One region of the Paenibacillus sp. FSL H7-0943 genome, then DNA from elsewhere that is predicted to be linked to it. Evidence: riboswitches for the same ligand, from Rfam matches in the RefSeq annotation. Region 1 holds a riboswitch; the other holds the start of a gene.
The links. A riboswitch is a leader RNA that binds a small molecule or an ion and turns the genes downstream of it on or off. The one in region 1 is predicted to bind cobalamin.

Region 1 (5,166 bases):
CCTCTATTCATAATGAATGAGGGCGTGACACGGCTTTGTTGAGACAAGCTCCACCTTGCTGAACAGAGCCGTTCATTGAATGATACTATCAATTACTATAAGGGGAGGTGAACCCTCATGGCAAAAGACGTAGTTTGTGAAGTTAACTCCTGCACCCACTGGGCAGAAGAGAACAAATGCAGCGCTGAATCGATCTTCGTAGCTTTCCACAGCTCCCAAGAACCAAAACGCGCAGAAGAAACAGATTGCAAAACTTTCGAAAGTAAATAAGTAAATGCCTGAAGGGACCCTCCACGGTTCCTTCTTTTTCTTTTTCATTCTAACAAGATTGAGAATTATTATCAAGTAGCTGATTATAAAAAAATAAGTGAACTAAAAAGCCAGGGTAAATTACCCTGGCTCTAATTTATTTATGTCTATTTTGATGCAATAACCCCTGACTTTTCCCTCGCAATAGCAGCAGCGCTTACCATGTTACGTAGTGCATCCTCTGTCTCCTGCCAGCCACGTGTTTTCAGACCGCAATCCGGATTAATCCAGAACTGTTCAGGGTCCAGCACCCGCAGCGCACGATCGATATTCGCCGTCATTTCTTCTACAGCCGGAACCCGCGGGCTATGGATGTCATACACTCCAAGACCGATTCCTTTATCATAGGCCTGCTCCTCAAAGCTGATAATCAGCTCCCCATGGCTACGTGAAGTCTCAATGGAGATTACATCAGCATCCATAGCCGATATGGAATCGATCATGTCATTGAATTCGCTATAGCACATATGCGTATGAATTTGTGTCGTAGCCTTCACATGGTTCGTAGCAACGCGGAACGACTTCACTGCCCAGTTCAGGTAATGCTCACGGTCTTCTGCCTTAAGCGGAAGTCCTTCACGTATAGCCGGCTCATCCACTTGAATCATTTCGATGCCTGCATCTTCCAACGCTTTTACTTCATGGCGAAGGGCAAGAGCAATTTGATTGGCTACCTCTTCCCGGCTGAGATCATCACGTACAAATGACCAATTGAGGATAGTTACAGGACCCGTCAACATTCCTTTAACCGGAAGCTTCGTCAACGATTGTGCATAGACACTTTCTTTAACAGTCATAGGCTGTATAAATGCAACATCCGCGTAGATCACCGGTGGCTTAACGCAACGGGAACCGTAGGATTGAACCCAGCCATTACTAGTAAACAAGTATCCGTCCAGCTTTTCTCCGAAAAACTCCACCATATCTGTACGCTCGAACTCACCGTGGACCAGAACATCCAGACCTAGCTTTTCTTGGAAGGTAATTGCATCCGCGATCTGCTCACGAACAAATCCATCATAACGCTCCTGATTCCAGACCCCTTTACGCCATTTCAATCTCGCCTGACGCACTTCTACTGTCTGCGGGAAGCTACCAATTGTAGTGGTTGGCAGAAGTGGAAGCTGCCATTTCTCTTGCTGCACCTTTAAGCGTTCAGCAAAAGGCAAACTGCGTTGGTCCGGCAAAGCTGCAAGTGCAAGCACTTGCTCCGCCACATCCTTACGACCACGCTCAGGTAGTGCGCGGAATGCTGCAATAGCTTCACGACTAGCGGCCAGCGCTGCTTTAGCAGCTTCTCCTTTATCTGCGAGGGCTGCTCCGAGCAAACTAAGCTCTGCAAGCTTCTCATCGGCAAAAGCTAACGCATTCTTAACTGTCGCCTTCAGCTTCACCTCACCTTGAACGGTGACTGGGACATGCAGCAGACTGCAAGAAGGCTGAAGAATAAGACGATCAAGCGGCACATGAACGCTGAGCTTTTCTACCAGTTGCAGCTTAGCGTCTAAATCGGAACGCCAGATGTTCCGTCCATCAATAATTCCGGCACCCAGCCATTTGTCCTTCGGCCAGCCAAGACGTTCGATAGAAGCCAGATTCGCTCCACCATCGTGCACAAAGTCAAGACCCAAGCCTTGAACAGGCAACTCTAGCAGTGCCTCCAACGGTTCAGCAGCTTCGAAATACGTCTGTAAAATAATATTCAAGCCCGGCACGGAGCCGGCAATTTCTGTGTATATCGAGTTAAGCAGTGTTAATTCTTCTTTACTTATGCCTGTAACAATCGCTGGCTCATCGATTTGTACCCAGCTTACCCCTTCTTGCTTCAGTTCCTGTAGCAGTTGAACATAGACTGGAACAAAACGTGCAGCAATCTTGGCGATATCTGCCGCTGCGTAACCTTTGGACAGCTTAAGGAAGGTATACAGACCTAAAAGTACCGGTTTACCTTCAATCCCTGCCTGCGATTTAGCAAAACGATAAGCCGCTAGAGGTTTATTTTCAGTCAGGCGTGGTGTTTGTGTGCCGATCTCTGGAACGATATAGTGATAGTTCGTATTGAACCATTTGGTCATCTCACAGGCAGTAGCCTCAGCATTACCACGGGCCATTGCAAAATAAAGATCAAGCCCGATGTCGCCGCCATCATACGTGTACCGTGGAGGTACAATTCCAAACATAACAGCCGTATCCAACACATGGTCATAAAAAGTAAAATCATTTACCGGAATAAGCTCAATTCCTGCCTCTTGCTGGGTCTTCAAATGCTGCAGCTGAATTGCTGCCATTTCGGAGCGGAATTGCTCCTCATTTATTTTCCCCTGCCAGTAGGCTTCCAGTGTCTTTTTCCATTCGCGGTTCTTTCCGATTCTCGGATATCCAAGATTGCTTACTTTTACTTTATTCGTCATCTCGATACACTCCCTCTTCCATCTCTTATTTCAAACTCCAAAGCTACTTGCTTTCCTATAAAAAAGAGCGCCCTTCCCTAAAAAAGTCAAAGGGAAAGACGCCCATGATATACCCATGGTTAACGTCTAACACCTCCCTATCTTCCGTAGGTGAAGCAGTGCTGTTGAAACAGGCAGGTCTCCTGGCTAGCGGCGTCAACATCTTGAGCAGTCTTCCCAGCAGTAGTAAATTGCCAGTGACCTCTGTTGCTCGAGATTCTTCCGTTACAGTGGCGGGACCGCATCGGCTTCGAACCGAATTTCCCTATTAAGCCTACCGAATTACTATTTTCCGGTCAGCACCTGTCTCCGATATCATTCATCATTTGAGTGTCTTAATCTGATGTCATCATACGTGAAAGCCCCAGCAATCTGCAATAGATTACTGGGACTTCTGTTATATCGATTCCTTATAACGGACTTAGAAAAATACGAAATATACTACAGCAGCAAGAATTATACGGTATATAGCAAACGGTAAGAGCTTGATACGATTGATCAGTTTTAAGAAGAATCGCATCGATAACAGCGCAAATAGGAAGGCACTAATAAAGCCTGCGATAAAAAACGGCAATGCATCCATGGTGAAATATTGCCAGTTTTTCATCAGTGACAACAGACTGGCACCTGCCATGATGGGTACTGCCATAATAAACGTAAAATCAGCAGCGGCACGATGGCTCATCCCGAGAAGTACGCCACCAGAAATCGTCGAGCCCGAGCGTGAAAATCCAGGCCATAACGAAAAACACTGTACAAGACCTACACCAAGTGCCTGTTTGTATGTAATCTGATCTACACTCTCAGTTCTGATCTTCTTCGGCCCAAACAGATCGGCAATAATCATTAATACAGCCCCAATCACTAGACCAATTAACACTGTTGAGGTAGAGAATAAATGCTCATCAATATAATCATTAAACAGAACACCTAACACACCTGCAGGCACTAACCCTACCAGAACCTGAGTCAGCTTGAGATGCCCGCCCTGCTCCAACTGCGGTAGCTCCTCTGTTACAGGATCCAACTGCTTACGGCTGAAACGCTTTAAGCCTAACAAATCAATGAACCGATTTCTAAAAATCACAACAACCGCTAATATTGAACCCAGTTGAATAACTACTTTGAAGGTATTTGCCGTATATTGTCCAAATAACTCCTGTGATTTCAGCCACATATCATCAACAATAATCATATGACCCGTGGAGGATACTGGAGCAAATTCGGTTAAACCTTCAACAAGCCCCAAAATAATGGCTTTAATAATCGTTAATAGCTCCATGTGTTTCCCTCCTTTTTAATAGTCATTTCTATTATCAGTCCTCTACCCGCTTAGCCCTCAGTGTTCATTCTCCGGCTGCGTTTGCGGAAGTACAGAAACCCAAGGATAACTAATCCGCCAGCAATTAGTACATAGACTACATTGGAGTACACATCCATGTACATGGCAATGTCTTCCCAGGATTCGCCCAATGCCGCGCCAATAAGCACAAGCAGCAAATTCCATCCCAATGTGCCAATCGTTGTGAAGATCATAAATACTCCAAATTTCATGCCCGACATTCCCGCCGGAATCGAAATCAGACTGCGGACCAGCGGAACCATCCGACAAAACAATACAGTCCAGTAGCCATATTTATCAAACCAGGCGTCAGCCTTGTGGATATCTTTTTTAGTGACGCGAATTAGGCCCCCCCAGCGTTCAACCAGTTTCTCTAACCGGCTCACATCCAATAATCGGCCAATATAATAGAGAATTACTGCACCCAGTAGTGAGCCAGCCGTGGCAGCAATGATTACACCAGGGATCGTCAAGCTCGTCGTAGTCGTCATAAATCCTCCAAAGGGCAGGATCACTTCTGAAGGAATTGGTGGAAATATATTTTCAAAGGCCAGCATCAGAAAAATACCGAAGTAACCAAACTGCTCCATAAAATCTGTAATCCATGCTTGCATCTTGTTACCCCCATTTCTCATATCAAGTTCTTCTTCAGGTTGCGTAAATAGCGGCTGCGAATAAAAAAGAAGTATAGTCCTTGAACAGCCAAATATCCGAGTAACACCGCGCCTGTCTCCGTTGCGATAGATAAGTAGAACAACCGTTGAAGCGCAATAAAGGCAAACACACTGTGTAAAATAGCTATTCCGACCGGCACAAAAAACAACAAAGACAGCTGAATCGTAACTATTCGATTGAGTTCTTTATCCGTAAGCCCCATCTTGGACAAAGTGGAATATTGATTGCGATCATGATCAAGATCGGTATATAACCGGAAGTAAAGAAAGCTGCCTGCCGCAATAAAAAAGACAGTACCCACCAGCAAGGAAGCAAAAAGCATTGTGTTATACAATGTTTTCTGAAGTTCAAACAGCGTGCCGCTGATCACAATCGCATACGGAGAATCAC
Region 2 (5,166 bases), 2.5 Mb from region 1:
ATCTCCCTCAAAGCTAAGCAAATCGCCTGCTAGAATAAGATGTCCAGTAGATGATACTGGTAAAAATTCAGTTAAGCCCTCTATTATGCCAAGTATTATTGCTTTAATTACATCAGTCATTAGTGCATTCTCCCCTTTCGGAAATAAAATCATTTAATTTCCAGTATAAGGGAGACACGTAAACTTCCCCATCGATTAACCTAACAATATTCAATTCAGAATGACATAATTGTCACATTGCTCATTATTCCAGTCTTAAGTAACTCCTTTATTAAACTATCCTTTCCCGTTAGCATAACAACAGTATCAAACATTAAATTCAACCTGTATCAATAAAAAATCCGTTAACCTTCTGAACTTGCTGCCCGTTATTTTGGATAATCAAGTTCAGAGCATACAGCAGATATGAATACCGAAACGTAACTTCCATTTGATCATTCTGCAGCCGCGTGCGTGGAGCCTCAATGACCATCATGATTCCAAAGCGCTGAGAAACCACACAGAACCGCCACCCCGACCAAGAATAGGGGGTCCTTTTTTTGGCAAAACACAAAATATTAAGTATAATGTTATTGTCGAAACGCTAAGGCGTCTGTACAGGATGGCTACCTGGCACTGATGATGGCAGGCCAAGCGCTTTATAAAGTTTTCTTTATGTGTATTTATACTTTAGGAGCGTGGTTATCTATGAAAATTAATATTACCGCACATTTTAACATTGATATTACTTTATCTCTTCATCTGTTAGCCGTAGCCAGTCTTGCTTATGAACTCAGTTCACTGACGAGCTCGTGAAATTCGAGCGAAAAGTATCTGTACTAAGACACCTTGTGGTGTCTTTTTTTATTTTTATAGTAATTACCATCTAACCGATCTGCCCCCGCAAGAGAAAAGCAGCTTATGCTGCTCCTCCTCCACCATTCTTCATTCTGATTGCTGTCAGCTTGCGCCACACCTTCCGTCTGCTCGACAGTGACCACTAGTCATACCGTTTTCATTAGCGATTTCGCGCCATGTCTTATCTTCCTTGATACGTTTCTCCAGAAGAACAGGGAACGGCATTGGCTGTCCATCATATTCGACTTCAGGAAAGATTAGGCCATTCATCAATAAATATCACCCTGGGTACTTATTCACATGTTCTCCCCAACTTGCAGGAAGCAGTGCCCCGATGTATCTGAGATTCTATTCTAGGAACCCGAAAAGAAGTGGAGAAAATTGACGAGACACCCACTTTACTCGGATAAAGGGTAGAAGAATGGAAGAAGTCAGGGGGATTTAACGAAAAATGGCACGGTCCCGGAATCCCGGAAAACCGCGCCATTGCGCCATTCTTAGATATGCTGGTGAAGGGAATTGAACCCCCGGCCTACGCATTACGAGTGCGTTGCTCTACCCCTGAGCTACACCAGCTTAACGCTGTTTTTCTGTCAAACAAAAAATATTATACAACTTCCAGCCAGAAACGCAAGCCTATTTCTCCCTGTTTTCCGCCCTTCTAAAATGCTAATCCACCTGTAGCTTACGCTCCACAGACTCTAACTTTCCACGGCTAGTAGAGGGTTTATCGCGGCGGTCGTCTATTTTAAGTGAGGTAGAGACACGTTCTGCACCTGCGGCAAAAGGAGACTCATGCAAAGCTTCTACCGCGGCAAAAATGCGTTGCAGAGGCCCTTCGATGATCGTCCCCATGGACGTAAGTTCATAAGTAATCCCTTCTACTGTCTTCAGCACCCGCTGCATATCCGCAACATAGCTGCTAAGACTGGTACTGCCTGTTCCAATTGGAATAACTGTAACTTCAGCAATAGGCATGAGAATACCTCCTCGAAATTTTATAGTAGCTGTCTCCTCCCATTGTAACAATTCCACCGCTCTGTCACAAACTAAGCAAGATTATCCTCCCTTATCTCTTCTATTTCTTCTGATTACTCCAAAATATGACTTTGGGCTAAGGGTATTTTCTCATGAGCAAATTCTAGGGTCATCTGCACTATATTTATGGACTCTTTGTGGCATCTTTTCGGACAATTTATGAATCATTTCGCATCTCCCTGTGGATCAATTGTGGATTACTTATGGACAGCCTGTGGATCATTTGTGGAGTACTTTTAAAGAACCCGCTCCCCGCGCGGGTTTTCTAAAAAACTGTTTACAAACACAACATCTTGGGTTATTTTTATCTAACGACAACAAAATATAGTGGAGACAGGCGCTTTGATCCTTAACCGGATTTAGAGCTTAATAGGGAAGCGCGGTGAGAATCCGCTGCGGTCCCGCCACTGTAACCGGATGGCCTTCTTAAGCTTCTGGGAAGCTTGAGAATCCACATCTCCCGGCAAATGCCACTGAGGGTTAGGAACACCCTTGGGAAGGCGCCGAGAGATCCCACGGAAGCCAGGAGACCTACCTGTTTCGACGACACCAACTATTGATGCCTGCGAGGAACAGGGATGGTGTCCGCATGCGGTCATCTGCGTAGAGACCTCTGCAAATATCCGTGTGGATATTTACATAACGCATCGGGCATTTTCTGCCATCCTCGGGTAGGGGATGCTTTTTTTATGTAATCTGAACAAATATACGACTGCTTATAGCAGTCCAACTTCTTATGGATATATGGATTTGATGATAGATGTTTTTCTTTTATACTGAGAGGAGAGCTGTACAATGACGTTGTTGGAGAGACAATTTAATGGAGTAGAAAATGCACGGGAAGTTCTTTTAGAAGAGCTCATTGATTTAGGCCGGGATATTATCGACAGTCGGGATATGGACCTATTGCGCGAGAATGCCAATTTGAATGGAGAGAGTTTCTCCGGTAAAATGAGCAAGTTCGGCAGTGAATATTCAAAATGGTACGCCCGCAATTTTACGATGCCGCCACAGCTAGTGCAGGCTATTGATGACAATGTCGTCTATGTGCATGATCTGGATCAATACGCGATTGGAACGACGAACTGTATTTTTATCCCGTTTGATAAACTTCTCCGTGAAGGTTTCAATACCGGCAACGGCAGCGTTCGTCCTCCGAACTCAATAATGACAGCTATGTCTCTGGTAGCGATTATTTTCCAATCCCAGCAAAATGCTCAATATGGTGGTGTATCCGCCAATAAACTCGACTATGATCTGGCACCTTATGTAACCAAATCCTTCGCCAAGCTGTTCCGCAAGGGTCTGGATTATTTTGAAGAAGGACAAGCTGATGAATCTTTGGGCGAGATTACGATGAGCCGGACCGATCTGGCGGAGTTATATCCAAGAGCGTTCCGTTTTGCACTAAAGGAAACCGAAATCGAAACTCTGCAAGCGGCTGAAAGTATGGTACATAATCTGAATACCATGTCCAGCCGATCCGGTGGACAAATACCGTTTACCAGCATCAACTACGGTACTTGTACTTCACCAGAAGGTCAGCTTGTGATCAGTTCTCTGCTAACCGCAACTATGAACGGACTTGGCAGCGGAGAAACACCGGTGTTCCCGATTCAAATCTTCAAATGCAAGCAAGGAATCAATCAACAGCAAGGCGATCCTAACTATGAACTGTTCCTAAAAGCGGCTGAATGTTCTGCGCGCAGACTATATCCAAACTTCGCTAATCTGGACGCTCCGCTCAACTTGCAGTATTATGATCCAAGTGATCCTGATACGGAGTTCGCTACAATGGGCTGCCGAACCCGAGTGCTCGGTGACCGTTTTGGGCGTAATCATTGCTCTGGGAAGGGCAACCTTTCCTTTAATACACTGAATCTGGTTCGGCTAGGTCTGGCACACGGCACAGTAACAGGCAGACGTACCATCGCAGACGAAGCTGGCTTCTATGAAGATCTAAATCATTACATGGATATTGCGCTGGAAGGACTTCTTCATCGCTTCCACATCCAAACCGCACAAAAAGCTAAAGCTTCCGATTTCATGATGCGAGAAGGCGTCTGGGAAGGCGGCGAACATCTTGCACCTGATGACACTGTAGGCGATCTGCTGAAGCATGGCAGTCTGTCTCTTGGCTTCATCGGTATGGCGGAATGTATGAAAGCTATGTACGGTAAACACCATGGCGAGGATATGGAAGTTCATGCCAAGGCGCTGGCTATCGTGCGTCATATGCGGGACTATTGCGATCGGAAAAGTGAGGAACTGGATCTTAACATCACCCTGTTCGCAACTCCAGCAGAAGGTTTGTCCGGTAAATTCACCAAAGTTGACCGCAAGGTACTGGGTTCCATTCCGGGCGTAACCGACCGTGAATATTATACGAACTCTTTTCACATCCCTGTATACTTCGATCTGGGTGCTGCTCAGAAGATCAGCTTGGAAGCTCCTTTCCATGAATACTGCAATGCCGGGGCTATTTCTTATGTCGAATTAAACGGCAATGCCCGCAACAACCCATCGGCTTTTATCAAAATCATTAAATATGCGCTCGAACAACAGGTCAGTTATTTCAGCATTAACCATCCGATTGACCGCTGCTCCAGCTGTGGATACGAAGGCGTAATTGGGACAAACTGCCCTTCCTGCAACGCACATGAGAATGACGTGCACATCCGCCGTTTGCGCAGAGTTACAGGTTATTTAACCGGCGACTATCAGACCCGCTTTAATGCCGCCAAACAAGCTGAAGTACGGGATCGCGTTAAGCATCTATGAATATTTGCGGTTACTATCCGGAGTCGATTAACGAGGGAGAGGGCATGCGGGCCGTCCTCTTTCTCAGCGGCTGCCGCCATCGTTGCCCGGGATGTTTTAATCCCGAGACATGGAACTTTAAATATGGAGAAGTCTTCACCTTAGAACGACAACATGAAATCATTGCAGAAATCGCCGCTAACCCTTTGCTGGATGGTCTGACACTGGCAGGCGGCGATCCTTTTTTCTCAGCAGAAGAGTTGCTGGGGTTCATTCATGAGCTTCGCACTGTACTGCCAGGGTTCTCAATCTGGATTTACAGTGGTTATACGTACGAAGAACTTACAGCCCTTCCCGGTACGCCGGAGTGGAATCTACTTAAACAGTGTCAGGTGTTAATAGATGGAAGATTTGTAGAAGAACTGAAAGATACTACGCTTCTCTACCGGGGAAGCTCCAACCAACGCATTATCGACATTCCGGCCAGCATGAACGGCTCGGAGGTCTTTCTGTGGCAGCCTGCTGCGCTAT

Region 2: linked by a shared signal. The riboswitch ahead of NSQ55_RS02430 (anaerobic ribonucleoside triphosphate reductase) and the one ahead of metE (5-methyltetrahydropteroyltriglutamate--homocysteine S-methyltransferase) in region 1 are both predicted to bind cobalamin.

The regions. Positions count from the first base shown of each region.
Region 1 is NZ_CP150148.1:4,954,144-4,959,309, forward strand. Features, by position in the region: gene NSQ55_RS21770 (DUF1540 domain-containing protein) at 118-270, shown strand; gene metE (5-methyltetrahydropteroyltriglutamate--homocysteine S-methyltransferase) at 417-2,720, opposite strand; cobalamin riboswitch at 2,875-3,081, opposite strand; gene NSQ55_RS21780 (undecaprenyl-diphosphate phosphatase) at 3,181-4,041, opposite strand; gene NSQ55_RS21785 (DedA family protein) at 4,092-4,715, opposite strand; gene NSQ55_RS21790 (FtsX-like permease family protein) at 4,733-5,166, opposite strand, start outside.
Region 2 is NZ_CP150148.1:549,372-554,537, reverse strand. Features, by position in the region: gene NSQ55_RS02455 (undecaprenyl-diphosphate phosphatase) at 1-120, opposite strand, end outside; gene NSQ55_RS02450 (hypothetical protein) at 320-499, opposite strand; gene NSQ55_RS02445 (hypothetical protein) at 940-1,107, opposite strand; tRNA gene NSQ55_RS02440 (tRNA-Thr) at 1,342-1,413, opposite strand; gene NSQ55_RS02435 (MTH1187 family thiamine-binding protein) at 1,507-1,815, opposite strand; cobalamin riboswitch at 2,194-2,429, shown strand; gene NSQ55_RS02430 (anaerobic ribonucleoside triphosphate reductase) at 2,671-4,656, shown strand; gene nrdG (anaerobic ribonucleoside-triphosphate reductase activating protein) at 4,653-5,166, shown strand, end outside.